DNA from 2 places in the Providencia sp. UF-183 genome. Region 1 is predicted to be linked to the other one. Evidence: predicted binding sites of a transcription regulator. Region 1 holds the regulator's gene; the other holds the start of a gene.
What was found. Region 1 encodes PhoB, which activates phosphate uptake and scavenging genes when phosphate is short. Its sites were predicted from a motif close to CTGTCATAAAACTGNCNNAT; they were not measured.

Region 1 (5,312 bases):
TACAGCGAAATACCTATCACTAGCACAAAATAAACTGCGCTATAGATAAGCAGTAACATGTCAGACTCGCCACCAAATAACGGGGCGATACCCACTTTATACGATACGGTTGCGGTTCTAGGCGTTGCGAATAATGGGCCAACAGATAAGTAAGCGACAACCGCGAGCAGTAAACCCGCGGTTTTCCCCACTGGTGTGCTCAGGGCTTCAATTCCGCCCCCAACTTTCGCTAATGCGATAACGGTTAATACGGGTAGACCTACACCTGTGACTAAAAAGCCAAGTGCGGCGGTCCAAACTTGTTCCCCTGCCTGTAAGCCAACCATCGGAGGGAAAATGATATTTCCTGCCCCGACAAATAACGCAAAGGTCATAAAACCTAATGCGATGATATCTCTTGATGATAAACGATGAGCCATATTATGTTAATTTTTAGTAGCGGAAATAGAAAATTACGGGTATGCACCTAGCAACCCTTTGAAATATATATAGCGAGATAGAATTCTGATAAACATACTGTTAACAATATAAAAAGTATGCTTGCTTGCCGATGACAAAACGAAAAATCAAAAAACAGAAAAAATCGCCAATAACTGACAACAAGTAGAACTTTTATAGGGCAAAAAGGCAATAGCAAACCCGAAAACAAGAGGAAATAACTAAACTAATTTTCAGAACCAGTGATTCATTTCAGTAAAATCACAATACCCGTTATATGATTTGCTTGAAAATTAATCAACTCCTCATTTTATCATTCACTTTTTTTGATAACAGGTAGGATATATTATTTTAAAATTATTAGTTGGTGGGATAATATAAAAAAACAATGCATTAATAGAATTAATTAATCGAAATAGAAGCAGGATCCACTTTATTAATAAATTGATTCTATTAATAAAGTGGAATTTTCTAAGCTTTTTTGAGTTTTTTATCATCAACAATTAGCACTGGCGGCAAGGTAAATGAGAACTCACTCCCTTTCCCCACTTGGCTAGTAACCACCAGCTGGCTGCTATGGTGTTGAACGGCATGTTTTACAATAGCCAACCCAAGCCCTGTACCGCCGCCACCTTGGCGTGAACGCGCTTTATCCACACGATAAAAACGCTCAGTTAAGCGAGGAAGATGTTCCGACGGGATCCCGGGGCCATTATCCTTCACACTAAACCGCGCGCCATTGCTGGTTCTTTGCCAATCAACACAAATTTTTGTGCCTTCTGGCGTATGATTAATGGCGTTATACACTAAGTTCGCCACCGCACTGCGCAATTGCTCTTCATTGCCATGCACCCGCAGTGATTCATCGATGTTAAACTCAAATTGCTGGCGACCGTGGCTTAAACTTAACGCCTCTTGCTCAATCATTTTGAGGATCACGGGAATATTTACTTGCTCATCAAGGTTGATTTGCGGGGCAATTTCGATGCGGGATAACTGCAAAAGTTGTTTCACTAAATTATCCATTCGGTGAGCTTGCTCTTGCATCACATTCAGCGCTTTTTTATTGACAGCAGGCATACCTTCTTGGTCATCCATCACCTCAAGATATCCCTGAATAACGGTAAGTGGCGTGCGTAGTTCATGACTCACATTGGCAAAAAAATCTCTACGCGCTTTCTCCAACCGACGTTTTTCAGTGACATCTCGCGCCACCATCAATAATTGCCCTTCCGTATAAGGCAAAATACGAAACTCAACAATTTCCCCACTATTAAGCTCAATGGTTAATGCTTGGTCATAACTTTTGATTGAAAAATAGCGGCTAAAATCAGGGTAACGCAATAGATTGAAAATATGTTGGCCGTTATCTTCTGGCCAGCGAAAACCTAACAACGCCTGCGCATGGCGGTTACACCAGAAAATATTGCCCTCCGTGGTCATCATCACGACGGCATCCGGTAAAGATTCAGCCCCACTACGAAAGCGCTTAATCAGTTGCCCTAATTCGCGACGGCGTTTACGGTTACGTTGCTGCATCTGGTAAATGCCGTAAAATATCGGCTCCCAGCCCCCTCGCCCCTCGGGTGGTAACATGCTTTTATCCAACCAAAGCCAATAAGACAATTTCAGCAAGTTATACGCATGCCACACTAAGGCGGCCAGTAAAGAAACCACTAGCAGCCAAGGTAAGTGCCCGATAAAAACGGACAAAATCAGCGCGGGTAAGATAAATAAAAACAGCCCCCAAATCAGCTGTTTAATCGATAAGCGTTCAAGCACGCATGTCTCTCCCTAGTGTGTCGTTAATAACGAACAGAGAAACGGTAACCTGTACCGCGTACTGTTTGCACCATTTTATCATGACCTTCAGTTTCTAGCGCCTTTCTTAAACGCCGAATGTGTACATCCACCGTTCTGTCTTCAACATAAACGTTCGCGCCCCAGACATAATTCAAGAGCTGTTCACGGCTGTAAACACGTTCAGGGTGCGTCATAAAGAAATGCAGAAGTTTATATTCCGTTGGCCCCATATCAATTGGGGTTTCGTTACTGGTTACACGGTGGGAGGTTGGGTCTAAGGTTAACCCATTCATTTCGATGATATCTTCCGTCGACATTGGAGAGATTCGACGGAGAATCGCTTTAACACGAGCAATTAATTCTTTCGGGGAAAACGGCTTAATCAAATAATCATCCGCACCGACCTCTAGGCCTTTCACGCGATCCTCTTCTTCCCCACGAGCCGTTAGCATCATCACTGGGACATCGCGAGTGGCGCTATCACGCTTCATATGTTTAATCACTTGGAGCCCTGACCCACCGGGGATCATCCAATCTAATAACACCAAATCGGGTAGAGGGTCGACTAACTGTGCAATTGCGCTGTCATAATCATCAGCTTCAATCGGCTGGAAACCATTCTGTTCTAATACAAAACAAACCATTTCTCGGATGGGCGCTTCATCTTCAACCACTAGAATGCGTCTTGCCATGATTGTTCCTGTAAATAAGAAGACATTGTTAATGTGAACGCATTATGCGTCACTTTTATGACAGAATTATGAATGTCTATTCGCAAATCAAATATTTCTCCTTATATTAGCGGGTAAATGTCATCTAAGTGAAATAATTCCGCCATAACACGAGAAAAACACGAGGTTTTGATAGGATAAGGTATACTGGATAGCAGTAATTTATGCCCTTTATCGAAGACAGGAACTGATGGCTCATGCGCATTATTCACACCTCTGACTGGCATCTTGGCCAATACTTTTTTACCAAAAGCCGTGCGCCTGAGCACCAACACTTTTTAAATTGGCTAGTGAACCAAGTCGAAATTCATCAAGTCGATGCCGTCATTGTGGCAGGGGATATTTTCGATACAGGGTCACCGCCAAGCTATGCCCGCGAGTTATATAATAAATTTATTGTAGATTTGCAAAAAACCGGTTGCCAGTTGGTCATTTTGAGCGGCAATCACGATTCCGTCTCTGTTCTGAATGAATCAAGCTCATTATTAAGCTACCTTAATACCCAAGTGGTCACCTCTGGCAGTGAGCCGAATGTTATCACTCTGCACAATAAACAAGCGCAACCCATTGGTCTCGTGTGCGCGATCCCTTTCTTGCGTCCTCGAGATATCCAACAGAGTGTTGCAGGGCAAAGTGTTGAAGAAAAACAACTTTCCCTCCAAACTGCCATTCATGATCACTACCAAGCCAGCTATCAACTCGCCCTCGAGCAACGGGCAATGCTCGGCCTGGATATTCCGATTATTGCCACAGGGCATTTAACGGTGATTGGAGCGGAACTCACAGATTCCGTACGCGATATTTATATCGGCACATTAGAAGCCTTCCCTTCAGGGGCATTTCCCCCTGCGGATTATATTGCACTTGGTCATATTCATCGCCCTCAAGTCATTGGTGGAAAACAACAGATTCGTTATTGCGGCTCCCCTATTGCCCTCAGTTTTGATGAAACTGCCCAACATAAAAGTGTCTGTTTAGTTGAGTTTACAGGTAGCAAATTAAGCAAAATAACCCCGTTAGCGATCCCTATTTTTCAGCCTTTACAAACGCTTAAAGGCTCATTAAAAGAGATAGAGCAACAACTTACTGTATGGCAGGACTACCAAGGTGAAAATGCGGTTTGGTTAGATATCGAAGTCGCGTCTCAAGATTATCTGGCGGATATTCAACAGCGCATCGAAACACTCACACAAAACCTTCCCGTTGAAGTCGTATTACTGCGCCGTGCAAGAAAACAAAAACAAGGGCAAAACCTTGCGCTAGCGAATGAAACCCTGAATGAACTTACCGTAGAAGAGGTTTTCCTACGCCGCCTAAGTGAAGAAACCCTTGAAGACCCTGAACGTGAACAGCGTCTAACCCAACTTTTCCAACAGTCCTATGACGCATTACGCCACGAGCAAGGGTAATTGACATGAAAATCTTAAGCTTACGCCTAAAAAACATTAACTCTCTCAAAGGCGAATGGAAAATCGATTTTACGCAAGAACCGTTTGCCAGTCAGGGGTTATTTGCCATCACCGGTGCGACAGGGGCAGGAAAAACCACCTTATTGGATGCCATTTGCCTCGCGTTATATCACCGTACACCACGGTTAGATTCAATTTCCGCAAGCCAAAATGAATTGATGACCCGCCACACAGGTGACTGTCTTGCTGAAGTAGAATTTGAAGTTAAAGGTACGGCCTATCGCACATTTTGGAGCCAACGCCGCGCGGGGAATAAACCCGATGGCAATTTGCAATCACCGAAAGCTGAGCTAGCCCAAGTCGCTGATGGTAAAATCATTACCGTTAAGGTCTCTGAAATTCGCGACCAAATTGCCAAAATTACAGGGTTAGATTTCGGCCGTTTTACAAAATCAATTTTGTTATCACAAGGGGATTTTGCGGCTTTTTTAAATGCCTCAGAGAAAGAGCGTGCAGATCTGCTTGAAGAAATTACAGGCACCGAAATTTATAGCCAAATCTCCAAATATATTTTTAATCAGCACAAGCAAGCAAAAACGGATTTAGACCTGCTAAAAGCTAGAGCACAGAGCATTAATTTACTCACAGAATCCGAACACCAAGCACTGATAGAGCAACAAAGTACGCTACAAAAACAAGAAACTGAAATAAAACAAAAACGCACGCAACATCAACACGAACTCAATTGGTGGCAGCAGCACCGCCAGCTCACACTGCGGGTACAATCCCTTGAAAATGAACTCAAAAATGCCCAGCTTGAATACCACGCGGCGCAACCTCAACTGAAAAAACTGTCGGATAGCGAACCGGCGGAATCTCTACGCCCGCTTTGGCAAAATATTGAACGCCTACAGCGGCAACTTACTGAATA
Region 2 (5,312 bases), on a different contig from region 1:
TGAAAAAGAGGTGCGCCCAGCCCGCAAAGTTGGCCACTTAAACCTCTCCCACAGCGATTGCCCACTGTTAGCCGAAACCCTTAGCGCATTAATTCCTCTGTTACCAAATGAGTACAAAAGTGGCATTGAGTGGGCAAATGCAAAATTAGACTGGTACTCTCGTCAATAAATAGGGAAAATAGCCCTTAATCGATGCCCGAACTTGTTTTCGGGCATTCTGCTATTTTCGCCGTCATCCAGATGATAACTCTCCTGACTAAAGGTGTGCGGCATGACTGGAGTTACTATGTCCTCGCAGCATTTTAGTCCGTTTTATCAGTGGTGTATTTTAGTTCTGTTAGGGCTAGTGTATTTTTTAGCCACTGCGACCACTTTCACCTCATTAGGTGTTGTTTTGCCCGAAATGATCAGCGAACTAAAGTGGAGCTGGAGTGAAGCAGGTTTCGGCTTTACCTTATTAGGTCTAACTTGCGGGTTAGCAAGTTTCCTACCTTCCCTGTTAATCCGTAAAGTCGGTGTGCGAGCCACATTATTGCTCGGCACCTTGGTGTTCGTTGCAGGCTTTTATAGTCTTTATTCCACCAACACCATCAGCACCTATTTCTTAGGAACCGCCTTGATTGGTATTGGTTTTACCTTATTAGCTACCGTGCCCGGCACTTACGTACTTTCCCGATTATTTGAAAAACAGTCCCTCGCTTTTGGCTTGTATTTCACCATTGGTGGGCTCGGTGGGGTTGCAGGGCCATGGATTTATTTCTACGCCTCAAACCAATTGGGCTCGTGGCGTATGCACTGGGTTTTATGCGCGGTCTATCTCAGCATCGTCACACTTATCACTATCTTTATGCTGCGAGAAGGTAAACAAGAGCAAGAACACGCCAAAAAAGTGATGCAAAAACAGGTCAGTAATGCAAGCAAACCCATTTACCGTACTGCCGAAGTATGGACAGTTGGACGCGCTCTGCGTACGTGGCAATTTTATTTAATCGCTGCAACTTATACGTCATTTTTATGGTGTGGGATTACCGTAAATAGCTTTGCAGTTGCCCATATTGAAGAACGAGGCTTCGGTATGACAGTAGCGGTTTCATTACTGAGTACGATGGCTTTTGTAAATGCATTCTCACGTTTTATTGGTGGGGCTGCTGGAGAATGGCTGGAGCCGAAAAAACTGCTTATTGGCAGCTTAATTATTATGGTGTTAGGGGTTATCTTCCTCAGTATCGCAAGCTCTTGGTTCTGGTTAATTTTATTTGTGCTGTTTGTAGGGATTGGTTACGGCATGACATTCTTGGCCTCAAGCGTTTTGCTATCAAACTACTTTGGCCGCGGGCCTTATTTAGAGCTATTTTCTGTGGTTAACTTGATTTCAACTATTGCCTGTTTAGCGCCATTTATCGCAGGTGGGATCAAGGACTACACAGGTAGCTTCACCCCCGCATTTTTAGTGATTACCGCCCCTGTTGTGGTGATCCTCGGTTTGACCTTAATGATGAAACCACCTTCCCTCAACGCCAAATAAAAAATCCCGAGCACAAGCTCGGGAAAATAATAACCAAGGGAAAATGATCAGAAAACCAGATATTGGATCAAAACATGCGTTTCATATTGTGCCACCATAAACCACAATGAGGTGGCACAAAGTCAATCAAGGCTTTAACAATTCAGGCACTTTCAACAGAATAAACTCGTTATCATCGGCTTTATTAGGATCACGGCTCGATGAAAATGGGTAGTTATTGTCATTTCCAACAATAATATGTTCGCCGTCAACCACGTCCACGTTCTCAATCGTGAAGAATGGGAAAGTAAACACCCCATCATTCAGTGGCTTTCTAGCCTGACTATTTGGGTCTTTAATATTCATTAAATCAATGTACGCCTGCTTATCAACCGCACCGCCGACGTTTTCGTCTGAAAATGCAATGCGGTATACGCGTTTAAATTTCGCGAGGTTACTAAAGCAATTTTCCGTGTTTGCACTGCCCGCGGCGCAGGCTTTATCCGATGTCCCCTCACCATTATCACGTTCGATAATTAAGCCGTGGGTCTCATCGATTAAATTAAAATCGCCGATAGCATTTTGATTGTCTTCAAATACATACAACCAACTTCTACCTGTCCAATCTTGTTTTTTCACATCAAACTCAAGAATGCGAGCAGCACGTTTGCCATCTACATTTTCATAATCTTGTTTCTCATCTACCCAAATCGCCCCTTCAAGCATTGGGTACAGTTTTGAACCGTCTGGCGAGGAGGCCATCCCTTCAAATCCTTTTGAGCGATTAACTTGGAAAGCCACTTTATCCGTTGGTTTACCCGGTGTGGTGACTTGGTAATGATCAGGGGAAACCACTTTTTTGCCATCGACTTGTGTTTCAAACAGGGCTAGCACTTTGCCATCCAAATCCATTTTTAACAGGTATGGGCCAAATTCATCCCCTACCCATAACGCGCCATTCGCAAATTGAAAACTTTCTGGGTCAAAATCACTGCCCGTTAAATAACGTTCCTTTGTGCTCTCATTAATAATATGAAAAGGAATAATTTTATCGGGATCATGGAAAAAAACCGTTTTGAGTGGTGTGGTTTTGCCTGATTTAAAATCGATATCATATTGCGTCACATACAGCATCGAGTCTGGTGAATTCACTTTATTACCGAACCCATTATCCGTTAACACCCAATAGGTACCATCCGCCATACGTTTAATCCCCGAATGGCCTTGTAATGGCTGCCCTTTAATTGGAATGTGTTTTCCTGTTGGGCGATCAGCGGATTTTCCTTCCACTTTACCGAGGGTATCAACGCGTGTCCCCGTGGTGAATTTACCGCTAACTTGTAAGTCTGAAGGCGCATTTTGTGGTGCAGGCACCGTGGAATCAACAGGAAGAATAGAATGCCCCGCTAATGTGGCAGGCACTTCTTGTTGAGCGAACCCTGAGAGGCTGAATGAAATCAAGCTTGCCAATAAAGAAAACGAGCCAACTTTTTGTTTAACTGAGCGTTTAATTGAATTTTTATGCTGCATGGTTATGTTTCCATTTTAAGGCTATCAATAATCGACGGCGGAATCATAACTTGAGTGAATGACGGTTTTGTGAAGGATTGAAGACAGTTATTTTAATTGGGCGTAAATGATTTCACGCCCAATTATTCTTTATAAACTAATCACCCATTGGGTAATCGGCGGTGCTGGCTGCCTGTGCCTAATAAACGCAAGCCTAACCAGCCACCACAAATAGACAGCAAAATAGCCGCGCACAGAGGCAATAACACCCACATACGCCATTCAGGTTGCCATGGGAAATCAAACACTTTGCTCTGCAATAACCACAGGGCAATTTCAGCACCAAAGGCTGCGGCAAGGCCTGCCATTAAGCCAAGCAATGCAAACTCGCTCCATAAGGTTCTACGCATCAGTTTTTTGCTTGCACCCAAGGTCCGATAGACCACCAGCTCCCGTTCCCGTTGGTTCATTCCCACTTGAATTTGCGCCAGCAATAGCAATAACCCACAGAAAATCACCAAAACCACCATCACTTCAAGGGCTTGGCTGACTTGCTGAAGAATTTGCTGAATCTGCGTAATAATAGCCCCCGTATCCAACACATTGATAGTCGGATAATGGCGGCTAAGTTGTGTCAATAACTGGCCATCACCTTCATAATGAAAACTACTCAGCCATGTTGCGGGCATTTTCGATAAGCTTTCTTCCGAGAAAATAAAGTAGAAATTGGGTCGTAAACTTTCCCAGTCTACCGTTCGGATACTGCTTACTGTCGCCGAAAAGACTTGTGCTCCCGCATTAAACGTCAGCTTATCCCCCAGTTTTAACCCTAACTCTTTGACAACAGTTTGTTCGATGGACACTTCACCCGCTTTCGGTGGCCATGTGCCTTCATCCACAATATTTGCAGGCGCCAATTGGGATTGCCACGTCAAACTGAGTTCACGCCTCACCGTGTTATTGTTCGGGTCGCGCTTATCAGCCCACTCAATAGCAGATTGGTCGTTAATATCGGTTAAGCGTGCCAATACCACGGGGTTAAACTCGGTAGGTTTAACTTGATACTGTGCCAATAGCTGAGTTACAGGCTTAAGCTGTGACTCGTTCATATTAATTAGAAAATAATTTGGGCTATCCGCAGGGAGTTGTTGCTGCCAACGATCGAGCAAATCCCCACGCACTAAAATTAATAATGCCAACAACATAAACGAGAGCGAAAATGCGCTCATTTGGGTGATAGTCTGTAACGGTTGGCGTAATAAACGGCTAACAGAAAGGCGCAAACTCAGTTGGCGAAACTTAATGTGCCTCAGCCCCCAAAGCCCGACCCAGCCAATTAAAGCCAATAAAATCGCAACGACAACAATCCCCGCCAAAATCGACCATAACAGAGGGTTTACTCCCGCAAAAACAAATAACCCGCCCACGACAATTAAAATAACCACAGGGAGATAGTAATGCAGCGGCCACACGGGGGATTTTGCATCTTCACGTAACACCCGAGAAGGTTGGGTCGCCATCAATTGGTAATAAGGTCGGCTGCCTACAATAATGGCAATGATAAACAATGTCCCTATCGCCCAGACCCACGGCATTAGGCTAGCAGGAGGCAGTTCTTTTGGCAGCATTGCGCCCAGAATTTGCATCAGAATGCCCTCAAAGGCTAGCCCTAATAATGAACCTAATAATGCCGCTGCCACTAAAATGACTAACCACTGGCCAATGATCCATTTGCGTAGCGCACTACGCCCTGCCCCTAGGGTTTTTAGAACCGCAATCAGCTGGTGACGGCTGCGGCAATAGTGAGTCATAGAAACCACAACAGCAGCAATCGCTAATAACAGGGTTAATAAGACAGATAACAACAAAAACTGCTGAGCACGTTGGAAGGTTTTCCCCACCGCGCCATTGTCTTCACTTAAGGTATACCAGCGCTGGTCATTGCGCAGGTTTTTATCAAATTTCTGCTTAAATGCATCGATAACCTGACTATCTCCCGCAAACATGTCGCGATAGGTTAAACGGCTACCGAGCTGAATTGCCCCTGTTAATGGTGCGTCTTCAATCGCAATTAATACCCTTGGTGCAATCTGGAACGGGTTAAAACCACTATCAGGCTCTTGGATTAACTTGCCAGAAACCTTTAATGTCGCATCACCGATATCAATATTATCGCCAATGTTCAGATTCAATAACTCTAATAAGCGAGGGGCAACTAACACCTCCCCTTGGGTTGGTACTAACCCCTCAGGTTCTGTCACTAACCCACCATATAGCGGATAAGCCTTGTCAGCGGCTT

Region 2: the regulator PhoB is predicted to act here: its motif matches at 3,102-3,121, upstream of AC4IFT_RS00800 (esterase-like activity of phytase family protein).

The regions. Positions count from the first base shown of each region.
Region 1 covers NZ_JBSICD010000003.1:137,974-143,285, reverse strand. The annotation lists gene brnQ (branched-chain amino acid transport system II carrier protein) at 1-419, opposite strand, end outside; gene phoR (phosphate regulon sensor histidine kinase PhoR) at 910-2,220, opposite strand; gene phoB (phosphate regulon transcriptional regulator PhoB) at 2,244-2,933, opposite strand; gene sbcD (exonuclease subunit SbcD) at 3,170-4,381, shown strand; gene AC4IFT_RS03555 (AAA family ATPase) at 4,387-5,312, shown strand, end outside.
Region 2 covers NZ_JBSICD010000001.1:199,578-204,889, reverse strand. The annotation lists gene purK (5-(carboxyamino)imidazole ribonucleotide synthase) at 1-169, shown strand, start outside; gene AC4IFT_RS00805 (MFS transporter) at 272-1,525, shown strand; gene AC4IFT_RS00800 (esterase-like activity of phytase family protein) at 1,652-3,034, opposite strand; gene ybbP (putative ABC transporter permease subunit YbbP) at 3,175-5,312, opposite strand, start outside.